Regions from separate parts of the Caballeronia sp. LZ032 genome, predicted to be linked through region 2. Evidence: predicted binding sites of a transcription regulator. Region 2 holds the regulator's gene; each other region holds the start of a gene.
The links. The regulator LexA, encoded in region 2, represses DNA repair genes until DNA is damaged. The targets are predictions, from matches to a motif close to ACTGTATNNNNATACAGT.
Positions count from the first base shown of each region.

Region 1: dinB (DNA polymerase IV) is a predicted target of LexA. The motif match lies at 7,953-7,970, and genes of this name have one in related genera.
Region 3: imuA (translesion DNA synthesis-associated protein ImuA) is a predicted target of LexA. The motif match lies at 8,784-8,801, and genes of this name have one in related genera.

Region 1 covers NZ_JARUXP010000004.1:221,540-232,092, forward strand. The annotation lists gene QCE69_RS29015 (alkaline phosphatase D family protein) at 1-1,393, shown strand, start outside; gene QCE69_RS29020 (hypothetical protein) at 1,545-1,766, shown strand; gene QCE69_RS29025 (AAA family ATPase) at 1,774-2,541, opposite strand; gene QCE69_RS29030 (MDR family MFS transporter) at 2,555-4,084, opposite strand; gene QCE69_RS29035 (ATP-binding protein) at 4,616-5,971, shown strand; gene QCE69_RS29040 (response regulator transcription factor) at 6,135-6,818, shown strand; gene QCE69_RS29045 (DUF3563 family protein) at 6,841-7,026, opposite strand; gene QCE69_RS29050 (hypothetical protein) at 7,307-7,672, shown strand; gene dinB (DNA polymerase IV) at 8,074-9,252, shown strand; gene QCE69_RS29060 (TauD/TfdA family dioxygenase) at 9,383-10,279, shown strand; gene QCE69_RS29065 (ABC transporter substrate-binding protein) at 10,325-10,553, shown strand, end outside.
Region 2 covers NZ_JARUXP010000001.1:1,330,675-1,341,227, forward strand. The annotation lists gene tkt (transketolase) at 1-669, shown strand, start outside; gene gnd (phosphogluconate dehydrogenase (NAD(+)-dependent, decarboxylating)) at 675-1,655, shown strand; gene QCE69_RS06255 (ABC transporter permease) at 1,716-2,576, opposite strand; gene nodI (nodulation factor ABC transporter ATP-binding protein NodI) at 2,590-3,561, opposite strand; gene QCE69_RS06265 (universal stress protein) at 3,922-4,431, shown strand; gene QCE69_RS06270 (DUF2939 domain-containing protein) at 4,451-5,053, opposite strand; gene QCE69_RS06275 (hypothetical protein) at 5,151-5,480, opposite strand; gene lexA (transcriptional repressor LexA) at 5,705-6,382, opposite strand; gene QCE69_RS06285 (sulfate ABC transporter substrate-binding protein) at 6,641-7,675, shown strand; gene cysT (sulfate ABC transporter permease subunit CysT) at 7,775-8,662, shown strand; gene cysW (sulfate ABC transporter permease subunit CysW) at 8,659-9,561, shown strand; gene QCE69_RS06300 (sulfate ABC transporter ATP-binding protein) at 9,577-10,553, shown strand, end outside.
Region 3 covers NZ_JARUXP010000005.1:257,881-268,433, reverse strand. The annotation lists gene QCE69_RS35860 (HNH endonuclease) at 602-1,117, shown strand; gene QCE69_RS35855 (cold-shock protein) at 1,343-1,546, shown strand; gene QCE69_RS39650 (H-NS family nucleoid-associated regulatory protein) at 1,723-2,553, opposite strand; gene QCE69_RS35845 (hypothetical protein) at 2,914-3,393, shown strand; gene QCE69_RS35840 (error-prone DNA polymerase) at 3,435-6,581, opposite strand; gene QCE69_RS35835 (DNA polymerase Y family protein) at 6,597-8,060, opposite strand; gene imuA (translesion DNA synthesis-associated protein ImuA) at 7,990-8,766, opposite strand; gene QCE69_RS35825 (metalloregulator ArsR/SmtB family transcription factor) at 8,960-9,292, shown strand; gene QCE69_RS35820 (ArsI/CadI family heavy metal resistance metalloenzyme) at 9,289-9,747, shown strand; gene QCE69_RS35815 (arsenate reductase ArsC) at 9,744-10,265, shown strand; gene arsB (ACR3 family arsenite efflux transporter) at 10,252-10,553, shown strand, end outside.

The DNA.
Region 1 (10,553 bases), on a different contig from region 2:
CAGCGCGACAGGCACGACCCGCACCGCCGCCGCATCGACGGATGCCGTTCCGCAAGTGCGCTTCGCGTGGTTCGTGTGCCAGAACTGGAGCGCGAACCACTGGCAAGCCCTCAACCTGCTGGCCGCCGAAACCGATCTCGATTTCGTCGTGCATCTGGGTGATTACATCTACGAAGCGGGCTTCGCCGCGCCGTCCGGCACGGTGGAACCGGCGCATCCCACGATCACCCTGCCAAGCGGCGGCGTGTATGCCAACACGCTCGACGACTACCGCACGTTGTATCGCACTTACCGTGGCGACGCGCGCTTGCAGAACGTGCATGCGCGTTTTCCGGTCATCGCGATCTGGGACGATCACGAGTTCTCCGACGACTGCTGGCAGGACCACCAGACCTATACCAACGCCAACCTGCAGCAGACCGCGCGGCGCCGCAACGCTAACCAGGCATGGGCGGAATACCTTCCGGTCGACTGGGGCGACGTGTCGTTCGATCTGAACAATCCGGCCTATGACAACATCCGCATCTACCGCGACTTCCACTTCGGCTCGCTGATCCATCTCGTCATGACGGACGAGCGGCTCTATCGCGACGATCACGTGGTGCCCGAAGCGGCGATCGCGCAGGCGCTCGGGCACGATCCGGTGAACGGCAACGACCTCGTCGGTTCGCGCTACTTCGTGCAGCAGCAGGTGCTCGCGCAGTTCGAGGCAGCCGACACGCAGCGCCTCGGCCGCGTGCCGTCCATTCTCGGTCCCAGGCAGACGCAATGGTGGAAGGACACGCTGAAGGCATCGACGGCGATCTGGAAGGTGTGGGGCAACGAAGTGATGATGAACCGCCTGTGGCTCGACCTGAGCGCGCTCGCGCCGGCGCCCGACAACGTCGTGTTCGTGCTCGACTGCGACGCATGGGACGGCTATCCGTCGCACAAGGCGGATCTGCTGGCGTTCGTGAAGGCGCAGGGCATCAGCAATCTTGTCGCCATCACGGGCGACCTGCATGCGTTCCAGGCGGGCATCGTGCGCGACGTGCCGGACCCCGCGAACGGCACGCCGGTCATGATCGACCTGATGTCGGCGGGCATCAGCAGCCAGCCGTTCTTCGAGGACGTGAAGACCTATTCGGCGGGCATGCCGCTGGCCTCGCTGATCAGCGCGCCCGCGCTGTTCGACGCGTTCATCCGTCAGAACAATCCGGACATGCAGTACGCCGATCACGACGGCATCGGCTATGCGACCGCGACCGTCACGCCGACGCAGTTCATCGCAATCTTCAACAAGATGAAGTTCCTGAACGCCGACGGCAGCGCGCCCGCCGCGCCGCTGCAAAAGCGCACGCAACTGACGATCAACGCGGGCGCGGTGGCCGTGACGGTTCAGGACGACGTGTGACGGGCGCCACCGCTTCGGAGTCATGCTTCCGGGGGGATTTCATCACGCGGGTGCAAACGTACACTGCGTGCACATTTCGGGAGATCGAGCCTGTGGCAGGCAGTGCGACGAGGCCCATGAAGTGAACCTTGAAACCCTCAGGAGCACGATCATGATCGGAAAACTCATCGGCGTTGTCCTGGCCGTGGCGCTGGCCGCCGGCTGCTACGCCCTCATCCGCGGCCACGACCCGCAGAACCTGTACATGGACGACAACGCGCTGCTGTCGCGTTACCTCTCCGATTCGCGCGCACTGGCCGCCGACAGCGAACCCGCCAGCACGAGCCTCGCCACCGTCAAGCACGCCAGCCCGCTGCTGGAGTCGCAGGACTGAGGGGCGTTCAGTCTTCGCCGTCGGTGTTGTCGAAGAGCGTGCGCAGCATGCGTTCCGGGTTGGCCAGAAACGCGCGCGTCACCTTGAAGTGCTCGGTGTCTTCGTACGCGACCCGTTCGATGCCGTCCGCCGTGAACTGGTAGATCCACGCTTCGGGGTAAGCCATCAGGATTGGCGAATGGGTGGCGATGATGAACTGCGAGGCGTCGGCGGTCAGGTCGTGGATGCGCGCCAGCGCGGCAAGCTGGCGCTGCGGGGACAGCGCTGCCTCGGGTTCGTCGAGCAGATAGAGTCCTTGCCCGCCGAAACGCTCCATCAGCAGCGTCAGGAACGACTCGCCGTGCGACTGCTCGTGCAGCGACCGGCCGCCGTACGACGAGATCACCGGCGCGCCGAGACCCGGTTCGGCGTCGAGTTCCTCGATCTGCGTGGCCACGTTGAAGAAGCTCTCGGCGCGCAAGAAGAAACCGTCGCGCGGCCGCTTCACGCCCTTTGCGATGCGCAGGTATTCATGCAACGGCGAGTGCGAAACCCGCGTGCCGAAGCGAAAGTTCTTCGAGCCGCCTTCGGGATTGAAGCCCATCGAAACGGCAATGGCTTCCAGCAGGGTAGACTTGCCCGAGCCGTTCTCGCCGACCAGGAACGTGACCTTCGGATGCGGCTCCAGCGTGTCCAGCCCGCGCACGGCGGGCAGCGAGAACGGATAGGCATCGAACGACGGCGCCTTGTCGCGCAACAGCGTGATGCGGCTGATGAAGCGGGTCGAGATGACCATCGGCGGCGGCGCGTCAGTGGAACGCCTGGTTCGCCGCGTTCTTTGCCGCATTCGCCGCATCGGTCGCGCCCACGGCCCCGACCGACTCGCGCTTCCGGCTCAAATCGATCTTCGGCATGAACAGCATCGACACCACGGCGCCCAGCGCGATCACGAACATCGCCGTGAAGGTCAGGTGCAGCGAATGATGCAGCACCAGGCGAATGTCCTCGTTGGCGGCGAAGTCGCCGGTCACGGACGTCAGCAGCGCCTTGAGCTGATCGGCATGGACGGGAGGCAGGCCGTCCGTGTGCGTGAGCCCGAAGTTCTGCACCGCGCCGAACACGGCCGCGCCGAGCGTGTTGCCGAGATTGCGCGAGAACAGGTTCGACGCGGTCGCGCTGCCGCGTTCGAGCGGCTGCACGATCTCCTGGATCAGGATCAGGCACGACACGCTCGTAATGCCCATGCCGAAGCCGACGATCGCCGAGCCCACGCCCGCCCACACCGGGCTCGACTCGGGTCCCAACAGCACGAACGGCACCGAGCCGAGCGGAATGAACACCGGCCCGATCATCAGCAGACGGCGCAGCCCGATGCGCGTGAAGGTGCGCGACGTGAAGGTCGCGCCGCTCGGCCAGCCGATCATCATCATCGTGAGCGCGAGGCCCGCTTCGACCGGCGTGCGGTGCATCACGCCCTGCACGTACATCGGCAGGAAGGTGGTGAGGCCCATCATCGCCATGCCGGCGAGCAAGGTCGCCGCGTTGCTGGCCGCGATCGGACGGTGCGACCACAGGCTGAAGGAGATCATCGGGTCGGCGGCGCGGCGTTCCTGCCAGACAAACAGCACGCAACTCAGCAGCAGCACGGCCAGTTCCACGCCGACGCGCACATTGCTCGCACGGCCCGCGTCGGTGAGCGCCATCATCAGCGAGGCGACGGCGGCGGTGAACAGGAACGCGCCGCCCAGGTCGATCGCCGGACGGTCATGGCGCTTTTCCTCGTGCAGGAAGAACACGAACAGCGCGGCGGCCAGGATGCCGATCGGCACGTTGATCCAGAAGATCCACGCCCACGAGAACTGGCGGATCAGGAGGCCGCCGACCATCGGCCCGAGCACCGCCGACACCGCCCACACGCTCGCCAGATAGCCCTGCACCTTGCCGCGTTCGCGCGCCGGATAGAGATCGCCGACCACGGTCAGCGCCACTGGCAGGATCGCGCCCGCGCCGACGCCCTGGATCAGCCGGAACACGATCATCGCGGGCATCGACCACGCAAAGCCTGCCAGCACCGAGCCGATCAGAAAGATCACGATGCCCGTGAGCACGGCTGGCTTGCGCCCGAAGATGTCGGAGAGCTTGCCGAACACCACGGTGAGCGCGGTCTGCGTGAGCAGGAACGACGAGAACACCCAGCTGTAGAGATTCAGGCCGCCGAGCTGCGTGGCGATTTGCGGCATGGCGGTCGAGACGATGGTGGCCTCGATCGCGACCATGGCCATCGAAGCCATGACGGCGGCAATGACGAGAGGACGAACGGTTTGACGGGACTGTGACATGCGGTGGTCGAAAGACGCGCCACCCGCCGCGCAACCGATGCAGCTGCGCACTTGCGGGTCCTGCACGTGAATGGAAGAGACAGCGGCGATGCCCCGGCCTGTGATTATTCTTGCAATTGGCTTTCGTCCGGAGCGGCGTTGCCGGTGAACTGGCGACCCGTGCAATGTTATCCCGTGCCGGCCGATGCTGCTTGCGCCGGCCGCGAGGATCAAACGCGCGGTTCGACCAGGTTCAACCCTGTGAGACCGAAGTCGCGCTCCTCATTAATCGCTAATTCTTCGCCGCTACGCTGGATTACGTGGATGGACGGTGCTCCCCCAAGTACTTCCCCAGTCCGTTCACATCTCGACTCTCCTCAGCCTTGGCGCCGGCCCCGACGGGCTGGCGCACTTTTTACCGCGGCGCCTGGCGCCCTCGTGTTCTACATGTTGCCTTTCCTACCGGAATCCCCGCGAATGTCGCCTAAAATCGAACCGGCAGAACCCGCGCCCGCAGGCGCGCCCCGTTCCTTCCGGAGACGGCAGACTCGCATGATCAAATCGCTGAAAAACCAGCTGGTGATCGCGCTCGGCATTCTTGTGACCGTGATCGGCGTGATTCAGGGCGTGAGTTCCTACAAGCTGAGCCAGGCCGGCACGAACGCACTGCTCGACACGCGTCTCGTGCAGGTGGCGACGCGCATGCGCGACGGTTTCGCCGAGGGCATTCCCGCCAATCCGTCGCGCGGCAGTCAGGATGACCGCGACGTGGTGGTGGTCGTGTGGAAGCCGGGCGAGGCGGTGCCGTTCCGCACCACTGAGCCGTCGCTGCGCTTTCCGCGCGATGCAGCTCCGGGCTTCTCCAACGTGGTCGCCAACAGCGAGCATTGGCGCATCTACACGCGCCGCGAGCCGACCATGACGATCCAGGTGGCCCAGCGCGCTTCGGTGCGCCACGACCTGACCGAGGAAACCGCCACCCTGGCGCTGTGGCCCACGGTCGTGCTGCTGCCGCTCGTGTGGATCCTGGTCGCGCTGGTCGTGCGCCGCTCGTTGCGGCAACTGACCGAGCTGGGCCGCGAGGTGCAGGGCATCGACACGAGCCATCTCCAGCCGCTGTCGCTGGTCGGCGTGCCGACCGAGATCAAGCCCTTCATCGAGTCGATCAACACGATGATCGAACGTCTCGCGGGCGCCATCGACAAGGAGCGCAAGTTCATCGCCGATGCCGCGCACGAGCTGCGTACGCCGCTCACCGCGCTGCAGTTGCAGGCGGACAATCTGGCGCCGCATATCGCTCCGGGCAATCAAGAACGCTTCCAGGAACTGCGCAAGGGCATCGCGCGCAGCGGCAAGCTGATCGCGCAACTGCTGCGTCTGGCGCGCGCCGATGCGCCCGTGAACGGCGCCGCGCCGCTCGCGCGCGTGGATCTGTCGGAAGTCGTGACGGGCGCGGTCGCCGATGTCCTGCCGATCGCCATCGCCCGTGGCCTCGATATCGGCGCCGAGGAGATGGTAAGCGCGCACGTCCGGGCCATCGAGACGGACTTGGGCATGGCGGTGAAGAACCTGGTGTCGAACGCGGTGCGCTATACGCCCGATGGCGGCACCATCGACCTGCGCATGCGGCGCGATGGCGAACGGGTGTGGATCGACGTGATCGATACCGGGCCGGGCATCGACGAGGCCTTGCTGCCGCGCGTCTTCGACCGCTTCTTTCGGGCCTGTCCGGATATCGAGGGCAGCGGGCTCGGGCTGTCGATCGTCAAGGCGATCGCCGCGCGCTACGGCGGCGACGTCATGCTGCGCAACCGCGATGACGGGCAATCGGGGATCGTCGCGTCGATCGGCTTCGTGACCGAGGCCGTCACGGAAAACCTGACCGCCCCCGATCCCGTCTGCGCCTGAACGAGACGGCGCGAGACGGCGCAACTTGCGCCGATTACAATGCATTCGCTGCGGGACACGCGGGGTGCATCGTCCCGTTGCAATGCCGGCGCGCGAGGCGCGTCATTCCTGTCCGCATGGCGGCGCCGTGCGGTCCGTTGGATTTCACGGGGCGGGGTAGAGCATGCGCATTCTTCTCATCGAAGACGACATCCAGATCGGCACGAGCCTCATGCGGGCCTTGAAGGACGCGGACTATGCCGTCGACTGGGTGCGTGACGGCCAGGCGGGCCGCGAGGCGCTGGGCGCCGCCGACTACACCGTGGTGCTGCTCGATCTCGGCCTGCCGGGCATGAGCGGTATCGAACTGCTGCGGCAGGCGCGCTCGGCCGGCAACGCGACGCCGGTACTGATCCTCACCGCACGCGACGACCTCGATACGCGCGTCCAGGGCCTCGATCTCGGCGCCGACGACTATCTGCTCAAACCCTTCGACATGCCGGAACTGCTCGCGCGCATCCGCGCCGTGCTGCGTCGCAAGGCGGGCTACGCGGTGTCCCGTCTCGGGGACGATTCCATCAACCTCAATCTCGACCAGCGCACGCTCACTTGTGGCGAAACGTCGGGCGTGCTGTCGGCGCGGGAATTCGCGCTGATGCATGCGCTGCTCGAACGTCCCGGCACCATCTTCTCGCGCGACCAGCTGGAAGACCGGCTGTACGGCTGGGGCAAGGAAGTGGAGAGCAACGCCGTGGACGTGCTCATCCATTCCGTGCGCAAGAAATTCGGCGCGAGCGTGATTCGCAACGTGCGCGGGCTCGGCTGGACCGTGATGCTCGGACAGGCCGGCCACGAGGACACCAGGTAACGCACTGGGCCACGCGCAGGTTTCAGCGCCGGTCGCCGTGATGCCCGATCTCGCCGCAAAAATGCATGCTGTACGAATGATCCTGTTCCTCGACCTGCCGCATGCGGCGTTCGAGGTCGGCGAGATCGGTGGAGGAGGACAGATAGTCTTCCTGCGCGTCGTGGCTGGAAAAGAAGCTGCCGAGTGACTTCGAGAAGCGTTCGAACATGATGGACTCCCGTCGTGATTAATGGCCTGTACCGCGGGCCGACAGGAGCAGATTAGGCCGCGTCCATTAGCGAAGAATGAGCGCGCGCGGGCATGCGCAATGCGCTTCCCATGGCATGCATCAGCGTTCGCCAGCGCACTGTCGGCGGGGCCGTGCAGCGTGAACGCACTGCCGCGCCGCACCATCCCGTGATATCGTCTTTCATACGGTTTCAAAGCGGGTTTTCAAGCGGAACGCTGCGCGTTTCGCGCATTCATCGATCGTCTTCGTGAAGGCCGCCATGAACGATGTGCCCCGTACCCTCAGTGCCCGCGATCGCATCGAGTTGCTCTGCTGGCTCACGTGCGGCAGCCTCGGCGCGTTCTACCTGAACGGTGTCTGGCCGGCCGCCACCTTCCACGTGCAGGCGGCGCACAAGTGGCTGGACCGGCATCAGCGGCTGGCCGACTGGCTGACCATCGCCAAGCTCGCGGCCATCGCGCGGGACATCGCCACGCAGCATTGCGCGCTGCTCGAAGCGGACTGGGCGCGGGATGCCGTCGAAGAGATTCTCGACAGCGAAGACCTCAACTATCAATCGGATGTCGTGCGGCAGGTGTTCGACGATTGCCGCCGGGCGCTCGCGGAGAAGCGGACGCCGGAGTGAGGCACGCTCCTGGCCCGGGCGCTCAGCGGCGATGGTCCTGACCGCGCGCAAGCGTGCAACGGGAGCCGTGCCCGCCCCGCGACGGCGTAGCGGGCGGCGTCTGGAACGCCAGCTTTTCGATTCTCATATCCATAACGTACCTCGCCGCCGAGGTTGCGCCTGGCGGGTTTCATCATCAGCCCATCACCAGCCGGGAGGTTTGTCTTCCTTTGGATGCTGTGTCACGGGCATTTTCAGTAAGCGATCCTGCTGCCGTTTGACAGCCTCCCTAGCGCAAATCACTGTATGAATGTACAGTAGCGCCATCCCTCGTTTTCGCAGCGCCGCGCAACGCGCACTCCCATGTTCCATGCGTTGAAACCTGTCGTTTGCGCATCGGACGCGGCGCACCGGCCGCGCCGATGAACCCGCAAGCTCCGCATCCGGCGCCGCGCCGCATCGCGCATCTCGACATGGATGCGTTCTTCGCATCGGTGGAGCTGCTGCGCTATCCCGAACTGCGGGGCATGGCGGTGGTCGTGGGCGGCGGCCGCAGCGCCACGCCGGAAACGCTGCCCGACGGCACGCGCCGCTTTCGCCGGCTGCGCGACTACGCGGGGCGGGGCGTCGTCACCACATCAACTTACGAAGCGCGCAAGTTCGGCGTGTTTTCCGCGATGGGCATGATGAAGGCCGCGCAACTCGCGCCGGACGCCATCCTGCTGCCCACCGATTTCGAGTCGTACCGCCATTACTCGCGGCTTTTCAAGGCGGCCGTCGCCACTTTTACGTCGCAGATCGAGAATCGCGGCATCGATGAAATCTATATCGATGTCGGCGACCTGCCCGGCGAGCCCGCCGAGATCGGCCGCCGCATGAAGGATGCCGTGCACGAGGCCACCGGGCTGACGTGTTCCATCTGCATCGCGCCGAACAAGCTGCTCGCGAAGATCGGCTCCGAACTCGACAAGCCCGACGGCCTCACCATCCTGACGATGGACGACCTGCCCACCCGCATCTGGCCGCTCGCCGCGCGCAAGGTGAACGGCATCGGGCCGAAGGCGAACGAGCGGCTGGCGGCGCTCGGCATCCATACGGTGGGCGACATCGCCGCCGCCGATCCCGGCTTGCTGCAGACGCACTTCGGCCGCACTTACGCGGCGTGGCTGGCCCGCATCGCGCAAGGCGAGGACGACCGGCCCGTGGTCACCAGCTCCACGCCGAAGTCGATGAGCCGCGAAACCACCTTCGAGCGCGATTTCCATCCGAAGCAGGACCGTGCGACGCTGTCCGCCGAGTTCACCGCGCTCTGCACGCGCGTTGCCGACGATCTCCAGCGCAAGGGTTATGTCGGCCGCACGGTGGGCATCAAGCTGCGTTTCGACGACTTCCGCACCGTCACGCGCGACCTGACCGTGCCGGTCGCGACGGCCGATCCCGTCGAGATTCGCCGCGCCGCGACCGAATGCCTGAAGCGCATCGTGCTCGAACGGCGCATTCGTCTGCTCGGCGTGCGCGTCAGCGCGCTGGCGGGCCACGACGAGAGCGCGCCCGTCGAACCGATGCAGGTGGAACTGCCGTTCGACGCCCCCGGCGAGTGAGCCGGCGCGACAGGCTTATGACGCGCGCAGATAAGCACATGTCAGATGCTTCGTTGTAGGCTGCTGTGCCGCACGCTAGATTGTTCGCTTCCCCGAAGTGACCGATTCGAACCATTCGACCGTGACGACCCTGACCGCTTCTCAAGACGCCGACATTCAGGCATCCGCCGCCGATCAACCCATCGAGATCCGTCCATTCGATGCCCCGCTCGGCGCCGAAGTGCTCGGGCTCGATCTGTGGCGGCCATTGTCGGCAGCTGATTTCGCGCGCATCCATCGCGCGCACCTGGACTACCACGTGCTCGTGTTCCGCGACCAGCGCATCACGCCAGACGAGCAGGTGGCGTTCAGCAAGCGCTTCGGGCCGCTGCAGATCCACGTGCTGCATCAGTTCGGGCTCGCGGGCCATCCGGAAGTGCTGATCGTCTCGAACATCACCGAGAACGGCAAGCCGATCGGCCTGGGCGATGCCGGCCATTTCTGGCATTCGGACCTGTCGTACAAGGACAAGCCGAGCCTCGGCTCGCTGCTGCATGCGCAGGAACTGCCGGCGGTCGGCGGCGACACGCTGTTCGCCAACCAGCATCTCGCGTGGGACAGCTTGCCCCCGCATCTGCAAAAAGCGGTGGACGGGCGCGTGGCCGAGCATACCTATCTGGCCAAGTACGCCGAATTGCAGAAGCGCAGCCCGTGGCGGCCGAATCTTTCGGCGGAACAGATTGCCCAGGTCAAGCCGGTGACGCACCCCGTCGTGCGGACGCATCCGGAAACGCAGCGCCGCGCGCTGTTCGTGAGCGAGCACTTCACCACGCGCGTGATCGGCTTGCCTGAAGACGAAAGCCAGTCCCTGCTCGCCGAACTCTTCGCGCACAGCACGCGGCCGGAATTTATCTATCGCCATCAATGGCAGGCGCGCGACATGGTGTTCTGGGACAACCGCTCGGTGATGCATCTCGCGGCCGGCACGCCCGACGATCAGCGCCGCAAGCTGTATCGCACGACCATCGAAGGCGACGCGCCTTTCTGACCGGTCCACATCAAACACTATTCATTGAATCACGGGGTTTTATCGATGCAGTCTCGCAAAGGGAAGGGCGCTGCGCGCGCACTTGGCGCAGCGCTCGCGCTCGCGCTGGGCGTGACGTCGGCGGGCGCGCGGGCCGAGGGCACGCTGCGGGTGGCCGAGCAGTTCGGCGTCGTGTATCTGTTGCTCAACGTCGCGCGCGACCAGAAGTTCATCGAGCAGGAAGGCAAGAAGGAAGGGCTCGACATCAAGGTCGAATGGGCGAAGCTCTCGGGCG
Region 2 (10,553 bases):
CCGGTCATCTACGTCTTCACGCATGACTCGATTGGCGTGGGCGAAGACGGTCCGACCCACCAGCCGATCGAACAGCTCGCGTCGCTGCGCGCGGTGCCCGGACTCACGCTGCTGCGCCCCGCGGACGCGAACGAAGTGGGCGAGTCGTGGCGCGTCGCGCTGACGCACAACAAGGAACCGTCGTGCCTCGTGCTGACGCGCCAGCCGCTGCCTACGTTCGACCGCTCGAAGTACGGCTCGGCGGAAGGCGTGCGGCGCGGCGCGTATGTGCTCGCCGACGCCGACGGCGGCAAGCAGCCGGAGGTCATCCTGATGGCCAGCGGCAGCGAAGTGTCGCTGTGTGTGGAAGCCTTCGAGAAGCTCACGGCCGAAGGCGTTGCGGCGCGCGTCGTGTCGATGCCCTCGTGGGACCTCTTCGAAAAGCAGGATGAAGCCTACAAGGAGTCGGTGCTGCCGACAGACGTGCATGCGCGCGTGTGCGTCGAGCAGGCGGCGACGCTCGGCTGGGACCGCTATGTCGGCCGGCTCGGGGCGCAGATCGTCATGCATACGTTCGGCGCGTCGGCGCCGTTGAAGGCGCTCAAGACGAAGTTCGGCTTCACGCCGGAAGCGGTGGTCGACGCCGCGAAGAAACAGCTCGAACGTGTGAAATCCAACGGCAAGGAGTAACGGACATGCAGATCGGCATCGTGGGACTGGGGCGCATGGGCGGCAACATCGGGCGCCGCCTGATGCGCGACGGACACCAGTGCGTCGTGTACGACCACAACCCCGAAGTCACCGCCACGCTCGCGGGCGAGGGCGCGACCGGCGCGAAGGATCTCGGCGATCTCGTCGCGAAACTGGAGACGCCGCGCGTCATCTGGCTGATGCTGCCGGCGGGCAAGATCACCGAGGACACGCTCGGCGACCTGCGCAAGATCCTCACGGCGGACGACGTGATCATCGACGGCGGCAACAGCTTCTACAAGGACGACATCCGCCGCGCCGCGCAGTTGCGGGAGCAGGGCCTGCATTACGTCGACGTGGGCACGTCGGGCGGCGTGTGGGGCCTGACGCGCGGCTATTGCATGATGATCGGCGGCGAAGAGGCGATCGTGCGCCGCATCGATCCGATTCTCGCGACCCTCGCGCCCGGACGCGGCGACATCCCGGCGACGCCCGGCCGCGAAGGCCGCGATGCGCGCGTGGAGAACGGCTACATGCATTGCGGGCCGGTCGGTTCGGGGCACTTCGTCAAGATGGTCCACAACGGCATCGAGTACGGCCTGATGCAGGCGTATGCCGAAGGCTTCCACGTGCTCGAACGCAAGGACTCCACCGACCTGCCGGAGAACGAGCGCTATTCACTCGATCTCGCCGATGTCGCCGAGGTGTGGCGGCGCGGCAGCGTGGTGTCGTCGTGGCTGCTGGATCTCACGGCGGGCGCGCTCGCCGGCGACGGCTCGCTCGATCGCTATTCAGCCGAAGTCGCCGACAGCGGCGAAGGACGCTGGACCATCGAGGCGGCGATCGAAGAGGCGGTGCCTGCGCAGGTGCTATCGGCGGCGCTGTACACGCGCTTTCGCTCGCGCGACGCCGAGTCGTTCCCCGAGCGGATGCTGTCGGCCATGCGCTTCGGCTTTGGCGGCCATCACGAGTTTCCGGTGAAGTAGCGGCCGTCACGCTGGCTGCTTGAAACAGCGGCGCCGAACCTTCGCGGTCCGGCGCCGTTTTCATTTCATCATGCGCCGCCTGAAAAGCCAGGCGCACAGGAAGAACGGCACCACGGCGTACGCGCACAACGCGAGCACATGCAGTGCCCAGCCATCGAGCGGACGGCCGAGCATGGCAGGACGGATCAGCTCCACCGCATGATAGAGCGGCAGCACCTGGGTGACGTGCTGCGCGAGCGCGGGCAGTTGCGCGATGGGGAAGAACACGCCGGAGAGCAGCAGCGTCGGCGTGAGCGCGAGCGTCTGGTAGAACATGAAGAAGTCGTAGCTCGGCGCAAGCGCCGTCACGATCATCGCCGTGCTGGAGAAAGCCAGCCCGGTCAGCACGATGACCGGCACCGCGATCAGCATCGACGGAAAGCTCGCGTAGCCAAGCGCGCCCGCGACGATCATGATCGCGACGCCCGACAGCACCGACTTGCTGGCGGCCCAGACAATCTCGCCCAGCACGATGTCGCCGAGCGTGAGCGGCGTGTGCATGATGGCTTCCCAGGTGCGCTGCACGTGCATGCGCGAGAAGCCGGAGTACATCGCCTCGAAGCTCGACGACATCATCACGCTCGACGCCGCCGTGCCCGCCGCGAGAAACGCGATATACGACACGCCGTCGACATGCCCGACCATCAGGCCGAGACCCAGGCCCAGGCCAAACAGATAGATCATCGGGTCGGCGAGATTGCCGATCATCGAGGCGATCGCGAGCTTCTTCCACACCAGGTAATTGCGCCGCCACACGGACATCCAGTGGGTGGCGTTGGCGGGCAGCGCGCTCGAGAGGGGCGTGAGGTTGTCGGCCTGGGCTTGCGTTTGTTTCCGGCGCGCGGCTTTGGCCTTGGCGCTGGATTGATCGAAGGTATTCATGAGCGTGTGCGGTTCAGTCCACCATCTCGCGGCCCGTGAGGCGCAGGAACACATCTTCCAGATTCGCCGGACGATGCAGATAACGCACGCCGGCGCGCCCGCGGACGAGCGCATGCACGGGTTGCGGGTCATCGACGTAGCAGAACAGCGTCTCGCCGCTGACTTCCATGCGCGCAACGAGCGGTTCCAGTTCGGCGGCGAGGGCTTTCGGGTCCGGCCCGTAGATCTCGATCACGTCCGAGCCGATCACCGACTCGATCAGTTCGCCCGGCCTGCCTTCGGCGATCTTGCGTCCTTCCTCGATCACGCACAGGCGGTTGCACAGACGCTCCGCTTCTTCCATGAAATGCGTGGTCAGCAGGATGGTCTTGCCGCGCGCGAGCAGGGAACGAAGCCGTTCCCAGATCAGATGGCGCGCTTGCGGATCGAGACCGGTGGTCGGTTCGTCCATCACGAGCACGTCGGGGTCGTTGACGAGGGCGCGCGCCAGCGTGAGGCGCCGTTTCATGCCGCCCGACAGCTCGCCGACGCGCGCATCGGCCTTGCTCTCCAGCCGCGCGAATTCGAGCAGCGACGGCACCAGCGCGTCCATGCGCGCTCCCTTCAGGCCGAAGTAACGACCGAACACGACGAGGTTTTCGCGGACGGTGAAATCGGGATCGAGGTTGTCGAACTGCGGCACCACGCCCACGCGTTCGCGAGCAAAGCGGGCGCGCGCCGGAACGGGTTCGCCGACGAGCCGGATCGAGCCGCTGTCCGGCGACGTGATGCCGAGCAGCATCTTGAGTGTCGTGGTCTTGCCTGCGCCGTTGGGACCGAGCAGGCCGAAGCACTCGCCGGGGCGCACATCGAACGAAAGGCCGTCCACCACCGTGCGCGTGCCGTAGTGCTTCCTGACCTCGCTGAACTCGATGGCGGGTGCGCAGGCGCCGGCATCGTCGTGAAGGCCGGCACGCGATGGCTGCTGCAATGTTTGATCAGTCATGCAATCGTGTTGCGAGGAAAAAGCGATGGGAAATCCAGCGGGCTAGTGTAATCCAATGCACCAGCGTGGCGCTCGACGTGCTGTTGCAAGCGGCAAGCCCGTTTCGAATCCGTGCGGAAGCCGCGTGCTTTGTTTCGGCCGTAGCGCGCGAGGCCTGCCTGGCAAGGATGTTGCACGGCTGGCACGACGCCAGCTAGCATGCACGGCGCACGCATCCGGTTAGCGTTTTCCACCGTTGTGACGCCCCGGGGGACACACGATCATGAAGATGCGACACCACGGGAAATCGCATTGCCATCACACGCCTCGTTCCGGTCCGGAGCGCAGGCGTCAAGGGCAAGTCTGGCCAGGGAGGTCAAGATGGATAGCTATCGAAAAATCCTGCTGTGCTATGACGGCTCCAGAGAGGGCCGCAAGGCGCTGCGTCAGGGCGCGAATCTCGCGCTCGACCTGAAGGCGGAAACGCACATTCTGGCCGTCGTCGACATGCGCTCGAGCATCGCACAGAGCGCCGGGCTGCTCACCGACATGGCCTGTGGCCGCTTCGAGGATGCCGCGCGCGACATCCTTCAGGAAGGCGTCGACTGGTTGCGCGAACGCGGTTTGCCGGCGCAGGGACACTTCGCGTTCGGCCATCCGATCGACGAGATTGCGGCGCTCGCCGAACAGCTGAACGTGGATCTGGTGGTCGTCGGGCACCGCTGCCGCAATGGACTCGCGCGCTGGTGGATGGGCGCGGGCAACACGCCGCTGCTCGATCGCGTGAAGTGCAGCATTCTGGTCGCCGTGTGTCAGGCGGGTGAGTCGACCGAGGCGGAAGAAGAGGCCGCCATGGCGGCCCGGCCTGTGAAGGCGGAAGCGGGCGCCTGAACGACGCTTCAGAAACGCCTCAGCCGTCCAGATTCACCGCGACGAGCTTCCATGACACGAGGCCATCGCGATGAAAGATGGCCGAGTAACGGGCGTCGCCGGCGCCGTGCTGATAGGTCACGGCGAAGGTATTCAAGTCGCGATAGCCCGCGGTGGTGGCAGGCGGTTTCGGCGCGGCTTCGGGTGTCGGGGCGGCGCTGCCCGATGCCGGTGCTGCGGATGAAACCGCCGCCTCGTTCGTTCCGGCCGGCGGCGGGCGTTCGCCGGGGGTGCCGCGCGGCGGGATGCCGTTGAGAATGGCCGCGACGCCGTCAGGCGTGGCATAGGTGTCCACCAGCGGACCGACGACCGCCGCGCCGATCATCGCGCCGATGATGGCGAGCGGATTTCCGCTTTTCTGGATGTCCACACGCCGCGTGAGCAAGGCGGCGACTTGCTCCTTGAGGCTCGCGCGCAGCGCGGGATAATCGACGTATTCATTGACCGTCTGCGCGTCGCGCGCATCGGCTGCGCGCTTGAGGCGATTCAACGCGATGTAGGGCGATGCATAGATATAGCTCAGCAGTCCGATGACGATCAGGACGACGAGCGCGGTCAGGATGGAGCGGGTAGTGCGGGACATGCGGTGAAAGGGCCTCGCGCGGAACGTGAATCCCGATTGACCGCGCAAGGGCCCGATAAATCCCGCGAACCCGAAATCGGCGTCTGCCGGGACCCGCTTACGCGAGGATCCCGCCCGCCAGCCCGGCGCTTTCCTCCGCGATGCAGCGGTCGATCATGCGCGACACTTCATCGATCTTGCCGACCAGGATCACGCGCGATTGTCCGCGATACACGCGCACCGGCGCGCGTTCGGCTGCTTCCGCATGCACGCCGCTGTTCAGCGAAACCCGCGCAAACGCCGGCTGACGCGACGGCAGTGCGGGCATGTCCGTCTCGAAGAGATCCGGCGTGGTTTCGGCGCGCGGCATGCCGCACGAAATCAGCGTGCGCAGATGACGCAGACGGCCGAATTGGCGGAAGGGCAACAAGCGGGCGAAACGTTCCATGGTGACTCTCCAGACGATAGGGCGCACAGCGGCCCACCGCGAACGGTGGCCGTCATGCTGGTTTTTTCGGTTGAACGCCCGGGTGAGCGTCGCTGCGGTTGGTGAGTTGATATTCCGCTATTACCAGGACATTTCTTGTCTCAGTGAGACAGGCGGAACATAAAAACTTTCAATCTTTTCTGAGGCTTGGTCTCACCAAGCTCACCACCGCGTATGCCGGAATATCAGAGCTCGCCGGAGCGAATCAGGCCGACCGCGATGCCTTCGAGCGCAAACTCGCCGCTGCCGGAGCGCACGAAAATGTTCTCGTAGTCCGGATTTTCGGCGATCAGTTCGACGCCATCGCGATGACGCTTCCAGCGCTTCACCGTCACGTCGTCGCCCAGACGCGCGACCACGATTTGCCCGTCCTTCGCTTCGGTGCGCTTCTGCACGGCCAGCAGGTCGCCGTCGAGAATGCCCGCGTCGCGCATGGACAGCCCGCGTACCTTCAGCAGGTAGTCCGGCTTGCTCGAAAACAGTGCAGGGTCGCAGGCGTAGTGCTGCGAGATGTGCTCCTGCGCGAGGATGGGACTACCGGCCGCGACCCGGCCGACCAGCGGCAGCGAAAGCTGCATGATGCTCGCATGCGGCAGCGTGAACTGATGCGGCACGTCTTCCGGCCGCTCGATGCGCGCTGAGTCGCTCAGCAGGCGAATGCCGCGCGACGAGCCCGCCGCGAGTTCGATCACGCCCTTGCGCGCCAGCGCCCGCAAATGCTCCTCGGCCGAATTGGCCGAACTGAAGCCGAGTTCGGCGGCGATCTCCGCGCGCGTGGGCGGGAAGCCCGTACGCTCGATCGCGCGCTGGATCAGCTCGAACACCTGCTGCTGCCGCGCGGTGAGTTTGGATGTCTTGTTCACTGGCTCGGACCCCTGGGGCACTGTATGGATGGACAGGTGACTGTATTTTTATACAGTATTCCGCGCTTTTCAAGCTTTACTTTAAGTTCGGTTGTGCAGGCCCGCAGCGAGCACGTTCGAGCCCCAGCCACCCTTTCTACGTAGAGGAATAAGCTTCTTAGCAGTTTCACGTATAAAAAAGTGACAAACGATTATTTCTAATCATATAGACGCGTCGTTAGACTGATTCCGTCAATTCGATAAGACGGAGAACGGGGAATGCAAAGCTTGAAATGGGGATTGGGTCGGGGCGCGCGACGCCTGCTCGCGGCGGCTGCGCTGACAGCGGCGGGCATCGGCATGGCGGCGTCCGCGAGCGCGGAGACATCGTTCCTGAACGTGTCCTACGATCCGACGCGCGAGCTCTATCAGGACTTCAATCAGGCCTTCGCGAAGAAGTGGAAGGCCGAGACGGGCGAGACCGTCACCTTCAAGCAGTCCCACGGCGGCTCCGGCGGCCAGGCGCGCGCGGTCCTCGACGGCCTGCAGGCCGATGTCGTCACCCTCGCGCTGGCGTACGACATCGACGCCCTCGCGGGCAAGGGCCTCGTCAACGCGGACTGGCAGAAACGTCTGCCGGACAATGCCTCGCCGTACACCTCGACCATCGTGTTCCTGGTGCGCAAGGGCAATCCGAAGCACATCAAGGACTGGGACGACCTGGCGAAGCCGGGCGTGTCCATCGTTACGCCGAATCCCAAGACCTCGGGCGGCGCGCGCTGGAACTACCTGGCCGCGTGGGCGTATGCGCAGCACAAGCCGGGCGGCAACGAGCAGACCGCGAAGGACTTCGTGACGAAGCTCTACAAGAATGCAGGCGTGCTCGATTCCGGCGCGCGCGGCGCAACGACGAGCTTCGTGCAGCGCGGTCAGGGCGACGTGCTGATCGCGTGGGAGAACGAGGCGTTTCTGTCGCTGAAGGAGTTCGGTCCGGAGAAATTCGAGATCGTGGTGCCGTCGGTGAGCATCCTGGCGGAGCCGCCGGTCGCGGTGGTGGACAAGGTCGTCGACAAGCACGGCACCCGCAAGCTCGCCGAGGCGTATCTCAAGTATCTGTATAGCGACGAAGGCCAGCAGATTGCCGCGCGCAATTTCTATCGGCCGCGTTCGAAGACGGTGCCGGCCGAGCTCACGAAGCAGTTTCCGAAGCTGAAGCTTTACACCATCGACGATACGTTCGGCGGCTGGGCCAAGGCGCAGAAGACGCACTTTGCCGACGGCGGCGTGTTCGACTCGATCTATCAGCCGCAGTAAGGACGGGTCCCGGCGACGCGGCGCACTCATGACGCCGCGCGTCGTTCATGCAGTACCCGGCAGCACGCGCCTCCCCCGGCGCAAAAGGAAGACTCAAGGATGACGACCCTCACATTCAGGAAGCCGAGCGCCTTGCCCGGCTTCGGCCTGACCCTCGGCATCACGCTGGCTTATCTGAGCCTCGTGGTGCTGATTCCGCTTGCGGCCACCTTCGCGAAGACCGCGACGCTCGACTGGGCCCAATTCGTCCGCGCGGTCACGTCGCCGCGCGTGCTGGCCTCGTACCGGCTGACTTTCAGCGCGGCGCTCGGCGGCGCGCTCATCAACGCCGTGTTCGGCTTTCTCGTCGCGTGGGTGCTGGTGCGCTACACCTTCCCGTTCAAGCGCATCGTCGATGCCATCGTCGACCTGCCGTTCGCGCTGCCCACGTCGGTCGCGGGCATCTCGCTCGCCGCGGTCTATGCGAGCAACGGCTGGGTGGGCCAGTATCTCGCGCCGCTCGGCATCAAGGTCGCCTTCACGCCGCTCGGCGTGCTGGTCGCGCTGACGTTCATCGGCTTGCCGTTCGTCGTGCGGACGGTGCAGCCGGTGCTGGAGGACTTCGAGCGCGAGCAGGAGGAAGCCGCCGCGTGCCTCGGCGCGTCGCGCTGGCTGACGTTCCGCCGGGTGGTGCTGCCGTCGCTGTTGCCCGCCTTGCTGACGGGCTTCGCGCTCGCGTTCGCGCGTGCGCTCGGCGAATACGGCTCGGTGATTTTCATCGCCGGCAACGTGCCGATGAAGTCCGAGATCACGTCCCTCCTCATCATCACCAAGCTCGAACAATACGACTATGCCGGCGCCACCGCGCTCGCCGTCGTGATGCTGTGCGTGTCGTTCCTGATGCTGCTGCTCATCAACACCTTGCAGTGGTTCCTGCAACGGCGCACGAGCAAGACCGGCGCGGCGCCGGCACAGGTCGCGCAGGCGACGGCAGGAGAACCGGCATGAGCAAGGTCCTGCCATTGCAAACCTCGTCGCAGCGCGAGACACACACGCTCAATCCCGTCACCGAGCCGCGCGCGGTGCGCTGGCTGCTGACGGGCATCGCGCTCGCGTTCCTCGCGTTCTTTCTCGTGGTGCCGCTCGCCGCCGTGTTCGCGCAGGCCTTCGCCAAGGGCCTCGACTATTACTTCGAGTCGCTGAAGGACCCGGATGCGTGGTCCGCGATCAAGCTGACGCTCCTCACCGCCGCGATCGCCGTGCCGCTCAATCTCGGGTTCGGGCTGGCGGCTTCGTGGGCCATCGCGAAGTTCGAGTTTCGCGGCAAGGCGCTGCTGACGACGCTGATCGATCTGCCGTTCTCGGTGTCGCCGGTAATCTCCGGCCTTATCTACGTGCTGATGTTCGGCGCCCAGGGCTGGTTCGGTCCGTGGCTCGCCGCGCACGACGTGCAGATCATCTTCGCGGTGCCGGGCATTGTGCTCGCGACCATCTTCGTGACGTTTCCGTTCGTCGCGCGTGAACTGATCCCGCTGATGCAGGCGCAGGGCAACGACGAAGAAGAAGCAGCGCACGTGCTGGGCGCATCGGGCTGGCAGATCTTCCGCCGCGTGACCCTGCCCAACGTGAAGTGGGGCCTGCTGTACGGCGTGATCCTCTGCAACGCGCGCGCCATGGGCGAATTCGGCGCGGTGTCGGTGGTCTCCGGGCACATTCGCGGCCAGACCGACACCATGCCGCTGCACGTCGAAATCCTCTACAACGAATACAACTTCTCGGCGGCGTTCGCGGTGGCGTCGCTGCTTGCGCTGCTCGCGCTCGTGACGCTCGCGCTCAAGCTCCTCGCGGAGCGGCGCATGACGCAGTCCGTGAGCGAAGCCAAAGCCTCCGCCACCGCACAGAACTGACAGGCCGACATCATCATGAGCATCATCGTTCGCAATCTGCAAAAACGCTTCGGCGATTTCACCGCGCTCGACCAGGTCTCGCTGGACTTTCCCGCCGGCGAACTGGTCGCGCTGCTCGGGCCGTCGGGCTGCGGCAAGACCACGCTGCTGCGGGTCATCGCGGGCCTCGAATTCGCCGATGCAGGGCAGGTCGTCCTGCATGGCGAGGACGTCGCGGAAGTGGGCGCCCGCGAGCGCCAGGTCGGCTTCGTGTTCCAGCATTACGCGCTGTTCCGTCACATGACGGTGTTCGAGAACGTCGCGTTCGGCCTGCGCGTGAAGCCGCGCCGCGAGCGCCCGAGCGAAGCCGTGATCCGCGAGAAGGTGCATGAACTGCTCAAGCTCGTGCAGCTCGACTGGCTCGCGGAACGCTTTCCTTCGGAGCTGTCGGGCGGACAGCGGCAGCGCATTGCATTGGCGCGGGCGCTGGCTGTCGAGCCGAAGGTCCTGCTGCTCGACGAACCGTTCGGCGCGCTCGATGCCAAGGTGCGCAAGGAACTGCGCAGCTGGCTGCGGCGCCTGCACGACGACCTGCATATCTCGACGCTGTTCGTCACGCACGACCAGGAAGAAGCGCTGGAGGTGGCGGACCGCATCGTCGTGATGAATCACGGCCGCGTGGAGCAGGTCGGCAGTCCGCAGGACGTGTACGATCATCCGCAGACTTCGTTCGTCTACGAGTTTCTCGGCGCGGCGAACCGCCTGCAAGGGCAGGTCGATGCCAACGGCTTCACCGCCGACGGCGCCGCGAGCCCGATCGCCGCGCAGGCCCATTTCAGCGGCCGCGCGCTCGCTTACGTCCGGCCGCACGATCTCGCGCTGTATCCGGCGGACGGCGCGCATCGCGACGGCATCACGGTCGGCGTGCGGCGCGTCGTGACGCTCGGCGGTTCGGTGCGTGTGGAGCTGGAAGGCAGCGCGGGCGGCGTGATCGAAGCGGAGCTGGATCGCGA
Region 3 (10,553 bases), on a different contig from region 2:
TGCGCGAGAGCTCATCGGAGCGGCTCGATTGCGCTGCATTCTTTGCTTGGCGAGGAGACGAGGGGAACCTTGAACGGGACGTACGCCCTGCGTTCATTGCCGAGGCGTCAGCTGCAACGTCTCGTCCAAGGAGTGAACTCGTCACCGTGCCAACCTTGCTTTACAGCGTGTGGAGACCTGCGATCAGCAATCGGCAATGGACTTAGCGGCGATAGTCTGAGAACTGTGAGCCGCTCTGGCACCGCGGTGGGGCTTTCCGGTGGCGGCCCTGCGCTAGGAAGCCCATTGGAGGACCCCGAATCCAGTGTGTGTGGCATCTCGACGATCGCAGCCGAGGAACTCAAGGAAGATGCAGAAGAGCTTCTCGGCCTAAAACTAACGAAGATTGATCGTGCTGGAGCAGCAGGCGGCGTGAGGTCACCTCGTTCGGAACGTCGGCGCATCCGAGGTCCACACGGAGATCTTGCTTACTACGCTCGAGGATGAACGCCACACCGACGACACGGGCGACTCGCGCTTCAATCGGGGTATTGTCTGCGGGGCAAGCGCCGTGCTAACGTTTGGGACTGTTCCAGTAACGTCAGTTTGCCTCGATATCATCTTGCTCGACGACTTGCACACTTTTGGCGACCCTGCTCTGCAGCGAGATGTCTTTGTGATCGATGCCTCAGGTAATGCCCTCGCCATGTGCACTCGGATTCGGGCGCAACAACTGCTTGAACGCGACCGCGCGAGCCTCGTGCAGATCGATCCGTTCACGATTCGCATGGAGCGAGCGAGTTCCGCTTTGCCGAGCGCAGCGGATCATGGGAACACTGCGCCCACGCTTCAAGCGTCTAAGAAGCGGAAGAAACGGCAAGCCACCATACGTCGGCTTTTGCGACGCGATGGCAATACTTGTTTTTACTGCGGACTCAAGATGAGCGAAGAGGAGGCAACTATCGAGCATTTTGTCGCCCTTGCTTCGGGCGGACCGGACCATCCGGACAATTTGGCGCTCGCACACGCAAATTGCAATCTCCGCGCTGGGAGTTTGAGCGCCGTTGCAAAGGTGCGGCTTCGCTCACGAATCCTGCGCCAGTTTGCAGAAAACGACTCGCAATTCGGAGAACGTTGAGAGCAGCGATGCCGCGTGGCAGGCGCCCGTGATTCAGCTTCAATCTGTATCCGGGTGACCCGGGTGTGTCGAGGACTGTGACGATGCGACGTTATTCCAACTAGAGAAGTTTCCGATTGAGAGTCGGGGCGGCGGCATGCTAAAACATTGCTGCGGTGATGAAGCTGGACCGTCGTCGTGCAATTCCATTCAGCGTGATTCGTTATCTGTAGAGGTGTAGCAAAAATGGCAACCGGTACTGTGAAGTGGTTCAATGATGCAAAGGGATATGGTTTCATCACGCCGGATGGAGGTGGCGAGGATCTGTTCGCGCACTTTTCCGAAATTCAAGGCAGCGGCTTCAAGTCGCTGCTGGAAAATCAAAAAGTGAGTTTCGAAATCAAGCAGGGACCCAAGGGAAAGCAGGCCTCGACGATTCAGCCGCTGTAATGGCCCGACGTCGATAGTCGAGAGCGGCCCCGTACGGGCCGCTCTTTCGTTCAGCAAGGCCGCGCCTGCCCATTTCGTCTTGAGACGGGGCGGGGCAGTTGCGGGGAAGTCAAAAGCAGCGTTGCTGGTGATAGCTCCGAGCGCGCCCGAGCTTCCCCGTCAACAGTTTGCCAAGTTTAGGCTGTCGCCTCTCCGCCACTCGGCGGTGCCACCGGCGGCGTCATATGGGCGTCAGCACCGCGCGTATCAGGCGCTGCGACACTTGCTTCAGCGGCCGAACGTTCAGTGCGCGCCTCTGCCGCTGAAGCACGCTTGGACGCGGTTTTTCCCGCGCGGGTCTTTGCCGATACCGCCTTCTTCGCCGCGGACTTCGTAGACGCAGCAGCCTTCTTCGTCACAGACTTCTTAACCGCCGCCTTTTTTGCAACGGTTCTTTTGGCGACTGCCTTCTTCGCGGCAGTCTTCGTCGCGGCGGTCTTTGTTGCGGCAGTCTTTGTCGCGGGAGCGGGCGCGGCCGTAGACTTCGCCTTCTTCGCTGCGACCTTCCGGCTGGCCTTTTTTGCAACCGGCTGTGTGGTGCTGGACTTTTTCGTCGCAGCGACGCTCGATGCCGGGGCGCTGGTTGAAGACGCGCTCGCCTTCACTGACGCACGCTTCTTGGCCGCCGGTTGGCTCGCCAAGCGCTTCGTCGATGCTCCGTCCGTCGCTCCGTTCGTCGTAGTGGAAGTTGCAGTTGTCTCTGCCGAGCTGCCGTCGATGAGGAACTTAGTCCGGTCCCTGACCTTAGCGATCCACGCCGGGGGGCGTGCCCAGCCGCTCCAGGTTTGGCCGGTCTTCGGATTGCGGTACTTAGCCGGCAGTTTCCCCTTGGCTGCTGACGACGATTTGGATGAGGTTCGCGTAGTCTGCGCGGATTTCTGCGATAGGGCACCGCGCGGCCGCCCTTTGCGCGCCGAGCTCTTCTGATGAGCGTCGATGTCTGCGGATGTCAGATTGTGTTGAGCCATCAAAGCATGGATGTCATCAAGTATTGCGCGCGAGCGCTTAGCGGTCAGCGCGTCGGCTTGAGTCTGCAGTTTCTTCATTTTTTCTTTGATTTGTTCAAGGGTTGCCATGAGCGGTCTCCTTAATGGTCATGCCCCGAACTATGCCACTATTTGTCAATAAGGCGAAGCGCTTAGCACCATTTAGCGTGAGGTTTCGCTTATTTGTTCCTGCCTTTGCTTCTGAATGAGCTGGACACGATTGCATTAGATCCTCGTCCCTGTCGACAGGGTCTCGGCGGAGTCGTACAAAAAGTCGGCAGATCCGCCTGCCGGGCGTAAGCTACGGGAAGATGTGTCTTTAACGAAACCTACGGCCCGGTTGTGTCTAAGTGGATCAACAGCAGATTAATCGGCTTCGCCGTCGCTTGGTTGCAATTGGCGGGCAGCGCTCAGGCAGCAGACCTCAAGATCAACCCGCAAGCCGCGCGATTCGTGCTGGCAATCGTGCTTGATGATTTCCAAACGGCACAGGCGGGCGGCGCGTACATGTTCTCGTATGGACCGAATGAATCGGAAGCTTCGCTGCGCGTGAAGGTCGAGCAGTGGCTTTCAGGTCACGATCCGGAGGCCCTGGAAATGGATGCCTCCGAGCGGCAGACGCTCTTCAAGTTCTATTGGGCTGCCAGCATGATGCCGAAGCGCTCGACCTGCTTCGTTCGGATGGAAGCCGAGTCATGCCGGCAAGAGTTGACCAAATGGATGTCGCGCGAGGCAGCGGGCGATCCGCGTTTTCTGCTGGACTATAAGACGCTGGCTCCGGCGCTCGGGCTTCCCGCGCTGGCCGGTACAGGAGGTTCGTGAGCAGTCCAGCGATCTGCTGGCCATCCCGTGCTTGGGGATTGTCAGCAGAAGTTCCGGCTGACCGTCGTCAATCCGCCCAGCAAATGCGACATGTCGACAAGCCGTTGCGCGACGAGGTGGCGCACTTCGCCTTCGCATTGCCAGGTGCCGTAGACCGCGAGCAGCGATGCGCCGAGCGCTTCTTTTCGTTGTTTCTCGAGCAATGACGGCCAGACGATCACGTTCACATTGCCCGTCTCGTCTTCGAGCGTCACGAACATCACGCCCTTGGCGGTGCCGGGTCGCTGCCTGACGGTCACAAGGCCGCAGCCGCGCGCGAGCCCACCATTCGGATACGTTCGCAGCGTCGATGCCGGGATCAGGCGCTGCTCGAGCAGGATCGGGCGAAGCAACTCCAGCGGGTGACGCCCGAGTGTGAGTCCGGTCGACTTATAGTCGCTGACGATGTCTTCCGCTTCAGAGGGAGCGCCGAGTACCGGTGTGTCGTCTTCCAGGCGGGCGCCGGCCAGCATGTCCTTGTCGGGGACAGCCGCGACCGACTGCCATAACGCCTCGCGACGGTTTCCCGCGAGAGACGCCAGCGCGTTGGCGCTCGCCAGCACCTGAAGATCATGCCGGTCGAGTTGCGCGCGCCGCGCGAGATCGCTGACATTCAGGAACGGCCTGACCGCGCGTGCGGCTTCGATCCGCTCCGCCGCGCCGTCGCGCATCCCTCTGAGCAAGGACAAGCCGAGCCGCACGGCCGCCGCCTCTCCTTCACGACGTTCGAGAACGGAATCCCAGCCGCTGATCGTCACATCGACGGGCGCCACCTGCACGCCGTGCCGCTTCGCATCCTGGACGAGTTGCGAGGGCGAATAAAAGCCCATCGGCTGCGAATTGAGCATCGCGGCGAGAAATGCAGCCGGCTCGTGACATTTCAGCCAACTGCTTGCATACACCAGCAGGGCGAAGCTCGCCGCGTGGCTCTCGGGAAAGCCGTACTCACCGAAGCCTTTGATCTGCTCGAAAATGGCCTCCGCAAAGTCCTGTTTATACCCGCGCTCGCGCATACCGTTGACGATGCGGTCGTAATACTTCTGCAAGCCGCCCTTGCGCTTCCACGCCGCCATTGCGCGCCTGAGCTGATCCGCTTCGCCTGGCGTGAAACCCGCCGCGAGGATCGCGACCTGCATCACCTGCTCCTGGAAAATCGGTACGCCCAACGTGCGTCCGAGCGCGACTTTGAGCGCGTCGCTAGGGTAGGTGACAGGCTCGAACCCCTGCCGGCGGCGAAGATAGGGGTGAACCGCGCCACCCTGAATCGGCCCCGGCCGCACGATCGCGACTTCGATCACGAGATCGTAAAAGGTCCTCGGCTGGAGCCGCGGCAGCATTGACATCTGCGCACGCGATTCGATCTGGAACACGCCGATCGTATCCGCCTGCGAAATCATCTCGTAGGTGACGGGGTCCTCGACAGGAATGTCCTGCATCTCGAAACGCTCGCCGCGTTGCTCGGACACGATGTCGAGCGTGCGACGGATCGCCGAGAGCATGCCGAGCGCAAGCACGTCGATCTTGAGCAGCCCGAGCGCTTCGAGATCGTCCTTGTCCCACTGGATGGCGCTGCGATCGGCCATCGCGGCGTTCTCGACGGGCACGAGCCGCGTGAGCTTGCCGCGACTAATCACGAAACCGCCCGAATGCTGCGACAGGTGGCGTGGGAAATTCAGTATCTGCCCCGCAAGCGACGCCCACGCGACAATCAACGGGTTCTCCGGGTCCAGCCCCGACTCGCCGAACCGTTGCAACAGGTCCTGCGAATTGTCGAACCACTGATGGCTCTTCGCGACTCGGTCGACGATCTGCGGGTCGACGCCCAGCGCCTTGCCCGTTTCCCTCAGCGCGCCACGAGGCCGATACGTGGAGACCGCCGCCGCGATCGCCGCGCGGTCGCGTCCATACTTTCGATAGATGTACTGGATGACCTCCTCGCGCCGCTGATGCTCGAAATCGACATCGATATCGGGCGGCTCGCCGCGCTCCTTGCTGATGAATCGCTCAAACAGCATGTTGCCGCGCGAGGGATCGACTTCGGTCACGCCGAGGCAATAGCACACGGCGGAGTTCGCCGCGGACCCACGGCCCTGACACAGGATGTGCTGGCTGCGGGCAAAGCGCACGATGTCATAGACCGTCAGGAAATACGCCTCGTATTCGAGATCGCGGATCAATTGCAGTTCGTGCTCGACCTGTTCCTGCACCGCGTGCGGGATGCCGTGCGGAAACCGCCGATGCGCACCGACATACGTCTCCTGCCGCAAGTAAGCCTCGTGCGTAACGCCTGGCGGAACCAGTTCGTCGGGATATTCATACCTGAGTTCGTCGAGCGAAAAAGTACAGCGCTCCAGCACGCTCAATGTTTCGGTCAGCGCGTGCTCGGGATACAGGTTGGCGAGCCGTAGGCGCGAGCGCAGGTGCTGTTCGGCATTGGGCGCGAGATCGTAGCCGCATTGCGCGACGGGCTTGCCGAGGCGAATGGCCGTCATCGTGTCTTGCAGCGGCTTTCTCGACCGCACATGCATGACGACGTTGCCGGTCGCGACGACTGGCACCAGATGCCGGGAGGCAAGGTGTTCGACCGTGCCGCGATGGATATCGTCCATCGCGCGCTGATGCAGGGTCAGTCCCACCCAAGCCCGAGCCGGAAAGGTCGCTTTCATCCATTCGAGCTGCGCGGCGAGCGCGTCTTCGTTCGCAGGGAAATCGGGAATGAGGATCGCGAGGCAATTCGGCATGCCGCGCAGATGCGCATACGTCTTTTCCGGACGCGCGATGTCCTGCGGCGTCAGCAGATAGCTGCCCTTCGCCGCCCGCATGCGGCCGAGTGTAATCAGCTCGGACAGGTTGCCATAACCATCGCGGTTCTGAGCCAGCAGAATCAGCCCGAAGGCGGGGCGTTTGTCGGCGTGCACCAGCTTGAAATACGAGCCGATGACGAGCGGCAGCTTCTCTTCCTTCGCCTGCACATGAGCGCGGACGACGCCTGCGAGCGAACACTCGTCAGTGATGGCGAGACCCGAGTAGCCAAGCTGCGACGCGCGCATGACGAGTTCTTCCCCGCGCGACGCCCCATGCAGGAACGTGAAATTGGAAAAGGCGAAGAGCTCCGCATAGGCGGGCAGGGCGGAGAAAGGCGAATCCACGGGGTTTGGCTCATGTCATCCAAAGAGGCCGTGCAGGAACCAGCGCACTTCGTCCGAGGTGGCGCTCGGGCGCTCGCGGTAGATCCAGTAGCAACTCTTGTCGGCGGCTTCGGCGACGAAGTAGTCGCGCGCCGCCAGATCGCCGTCGAACCAGCCGGCCTCAATGCGCTCGCCCGTCGAAACGAGTTTCAGCGTCGATCCGTAGAACGGCCGGTGGTTTTTGATCATCAGACGCAGCGGCGTTTCGAGCAGCCACGTCGGGCGGGGCAGGTCGCAGGGCGGCGCTTCGGGCCTGGCTGCATCCTGGACCGATACCCAGCGGTTCGCGTGTTCCGGCCGGTGATCCGAGGTCGGCGCGGGGCGCAGCACGTTCTCCGGTCCCAGACGCGCGACGAGCAGTTCCAGCAGACGATTGTGGTCCTCCGCCGATCCGCCGGGGTCCGGGAAGAGGGTATCAGTGGGCGGTTCGGCGGCCTGGACTTTGGTCGCGGTGAGCCGCACGGCGATGACAGCCGCCGGAAGTTCGACCCGCCCCAAGCGCTCTTTCAACAGCCGCACGAGATGTTCTTCGTGCCAGGTCGGCTCGGCGAGCGCCAGGTCGATCGTGGTCGGCTCGATCGCCTCGCGTCCGCGTTCGTGTTCGAGCGTCACGCTCGCGTGCGTGAGCGCGAGTTGCTGCGCGCTCAGCCAGCCGCATAGCTGCACGACGAGCCGGCGAGCGGAGAACAGAATCGCCTCGGCATGTTCGACCCGGTCGGGCAGTTCGACGCGGGCGCTGAACGTGGGCGGCACATCCAGCCACGCGTACAGTTCCGGCGACAGCCCGTAGGCGCGGTCCAACGAATCCAGCAACTCCACGGAACACCTCTTTTTCAGCCCGGCGCGCGGCAGGCGCCGGATATCTTCGAGCACACGGCATCCGAGCCCGGCGAACCAGTCGGCGAAGCGGCGGATTTCCGGCACGACCAGGTATGGCAGCGAGTCGAGCTCACGCTCAAGGGAACGCATCTTGAGCACGCGGCGATGCCCGCGCTTGGCGAGCATCCAGGCGCCCTGACCGGTCGGGGCGACGCTCATGCGCACGCTCACGCCCACGGCGTCGACGATCTGCCTGATCTGATGGCAGATCCGCAGGATGCCGCCGAAAAGACGCAGGCTCGCCGACACATCGACTACGACCGTATCTTCTTCACAGACGGCCACCATCGGCGAAAAGCGCATCAGGGCGAGCGCGACCTCGCGCAGCATGTCCTGCTCGCGCACGGGCGCGCGGTCGTAGACGAGCGCATCGGGCGCGAGCGTCACGACGCCCCCGCGCTTCATCCCGAGCGAGACGCCCGCCTCCCGAGCCACCGCGTCGGCGATGGCGACCTTGTCCTTGTCCAGCACTACGCAGCCGTTCGCCGTCCTAGGCGACCACCTTGGACGGAATACCTCCAGCGAAAGCCGGGGCAGGTGAATGGCGACGAGTACGGCCATGAGGGCTGAGCAGAATCGGTGAGGGTTGGAGGGCGACGCTGAGCGTCTCGTTTCGTATCGGTCCTCGTCGCTTGACGACGTCGACGACGATGCCGCCATCGGCCGAACGCACACTTAGCCGCAACGTGGCCGGCGACGCATCCGCTGCGCTGGCGAGCGGCCGGACAAGGAGAAAAAGCGTCTCCGTCGCCTGCGCCGCGAGATGCAGCCGCCGCAGGGCCTCGGCGCGAATGTGCTGCTGCCAGAAGACCAACGCGCCGCAACTTCGTGCCCGCAGCACCTGTTCGGCGCACCAGAGGGCGTCGGCGGTCTTCGGCGCACGCAACTGGATCAGCTTGTCGAGCGGCAATCCCAAATAGGAGAACGCGAGCGAATTGGGCACGTGGGGTGCTTGCAGTAGCGCAACCGGCCGGCGGCTGAGTTCGGCGAGCGCCGGGCGCAACAGGCGAAGCTCACCTACGCCGGGCTGCTGCACCAGCAATTCGACGAGCGACCCGAGCGGCCATCCGCCGCCAGGCAACTCCGTCGAGAGCGCCGCGTAGCCCGTGTCGACCGTCTTGCCGTAGGCGCGCGCGAGCTGAGACCCGCGCCAGAGCGTTATTCCCCCCGACTCCGAATACATATTTGTGTCGAGCGCAGCATCGATGGAGCGCGCCCGTTCCTCGGGCGTGCGTAACTGCTGTGCGGCTAAGGCAGTCCGACTCACGATTTGGCTCCAGAAGTACTGTATAAATATACAGATATTCTAGCCCAAGTGTTTGAGTTTCCGGTTGGACGTCGAGTCCAACCTTCTTCGATTCCGCTCGCTATTTCCCGTCCCTAATTGATCGACCACGCACCGTCGCTGTGTCGTTTCAAGATTACTTGAATCTTTGAATCGACAGGTCTATGATGCCGCCATGGACTCGAACCTCGTTGTACGCGCGCTCGGCGCGCTCGCTCATGAATCGCGCCTGGCGATCTTCCGCGCACTGGTTGTCGCGGGCCCCGAAGGCATGCCGGCTGGTGAGATCGCTCAGCAGCTTGGCCTCTCGCCGTCTGGCCTGTCGTTTCACCTTAAAGACCTGTCGCATGCGGGCCTCGTCAACAGCGAACAGAAGGGACGGTTCATCTTCTATTCAGCCAACTTCGATGCGATGAACGGACTGCTCGGGTTTCTGACCGAGAACTGCTGTGCCGGCGCTGGCTGTTCCGTTCAAGGTGTGTCGCAGTGCCAAGGAGCTAAATCATGAAACGCATGCACATCCACGTTGCTGTCGAAGATATTGATGCGAGCACCCGGTTCTACGTCGCCATGTTTGGAGGCGCGAAACCGACGGTATCGAAGTCGGACTACCGCAAATGGGAGTTGAGCGATCCGAAGGTCAACTTCGCTATTTCGCAGCGTGGCGTAAAGCCTGGCATTGATCACCTTGGCATTCAGGTCGAATCGGACGAGGAACTCGCCGAGATGCGAGCGCGCTTCGCAAGCGCTGAATTGCCTGTCACGAATCAGACGGCGACGACCTGCTGCTACGCAAAGTCGGATAAGACCTGGACCGTGGACCCACAGGGCGTCCCATGGGAGACGTTTCAAACGCTTGAGCACGCCCCTGTTTATGGAGAGTCGCGCGATCGTTCGCGCGAAACCCGCGTTTCTTCAAATGCCTGCTGCGCGGGCGCAGATCTCAATCGGAGCAACACGTGAACGACAAGACCTACAACATTCTGGTCCTTTGCACGGGCAACAGCGCCCGAAGCATCATGGCCGAGGCGCTGTTTAACACGCTCGGCAAGGGCCGATTCCACGCGTTCAGCGCAGGCAGTCACCCGTCAGGCGCGGTCAATCCGTTTGCGCTCGAGCGCTGCGACTCGCTGGACTACGACACGGCCCGGCTGCGCAGTAAGAGCTGGGATGAATTCGGTGCGTCGGACGCGCCGCAAATGGACTTCGTGATCACCGTGTGCGACCAGGCGGCTGGCGAGGTGTGCCCGATATGGCCCGGCAAGCCGATCACCGCGCACTGGGGTTTTGAAGACCCTGCCGCATTCGTGGGCAGCGACGAAGAGAAGCGCGCGGTCTTCACCAAGGTCTATCGGCAGATTCTGACGCGGGTGAGCCAGTTTGTGAACCTGCCGTTATACGTACTCGATCGCAATGCAACCCAGAAGGAAGTGCGCGCGATTGGCGAACGTCCCGCCGAGGAATCCAATGAGCAGCACTGATTCGGTCGCTCGCGCGAGCCGTCCGGTCATCGGCTTCTTCGAACGATACCTGACGGTGTGGGTTGCGCTGTGCATCGTCGCGGGCATCGCGCTGGGCCAATGGTTGCCGTCGCTGTTTCAGGCTATCGGTCGCATGGAAGTGGCGCAGGTCAATCTGCCGGTGGGCGTGCTCATCTGGGTGATGATCATCCCGATGCTCATCAAGATCGACTTCGGTGCGATGGCGCAGGTCAAGGGGCACTGGCGCGGGATCGGCGTCACGCTGTTCGTGAACTGGCTGGTCAAGCC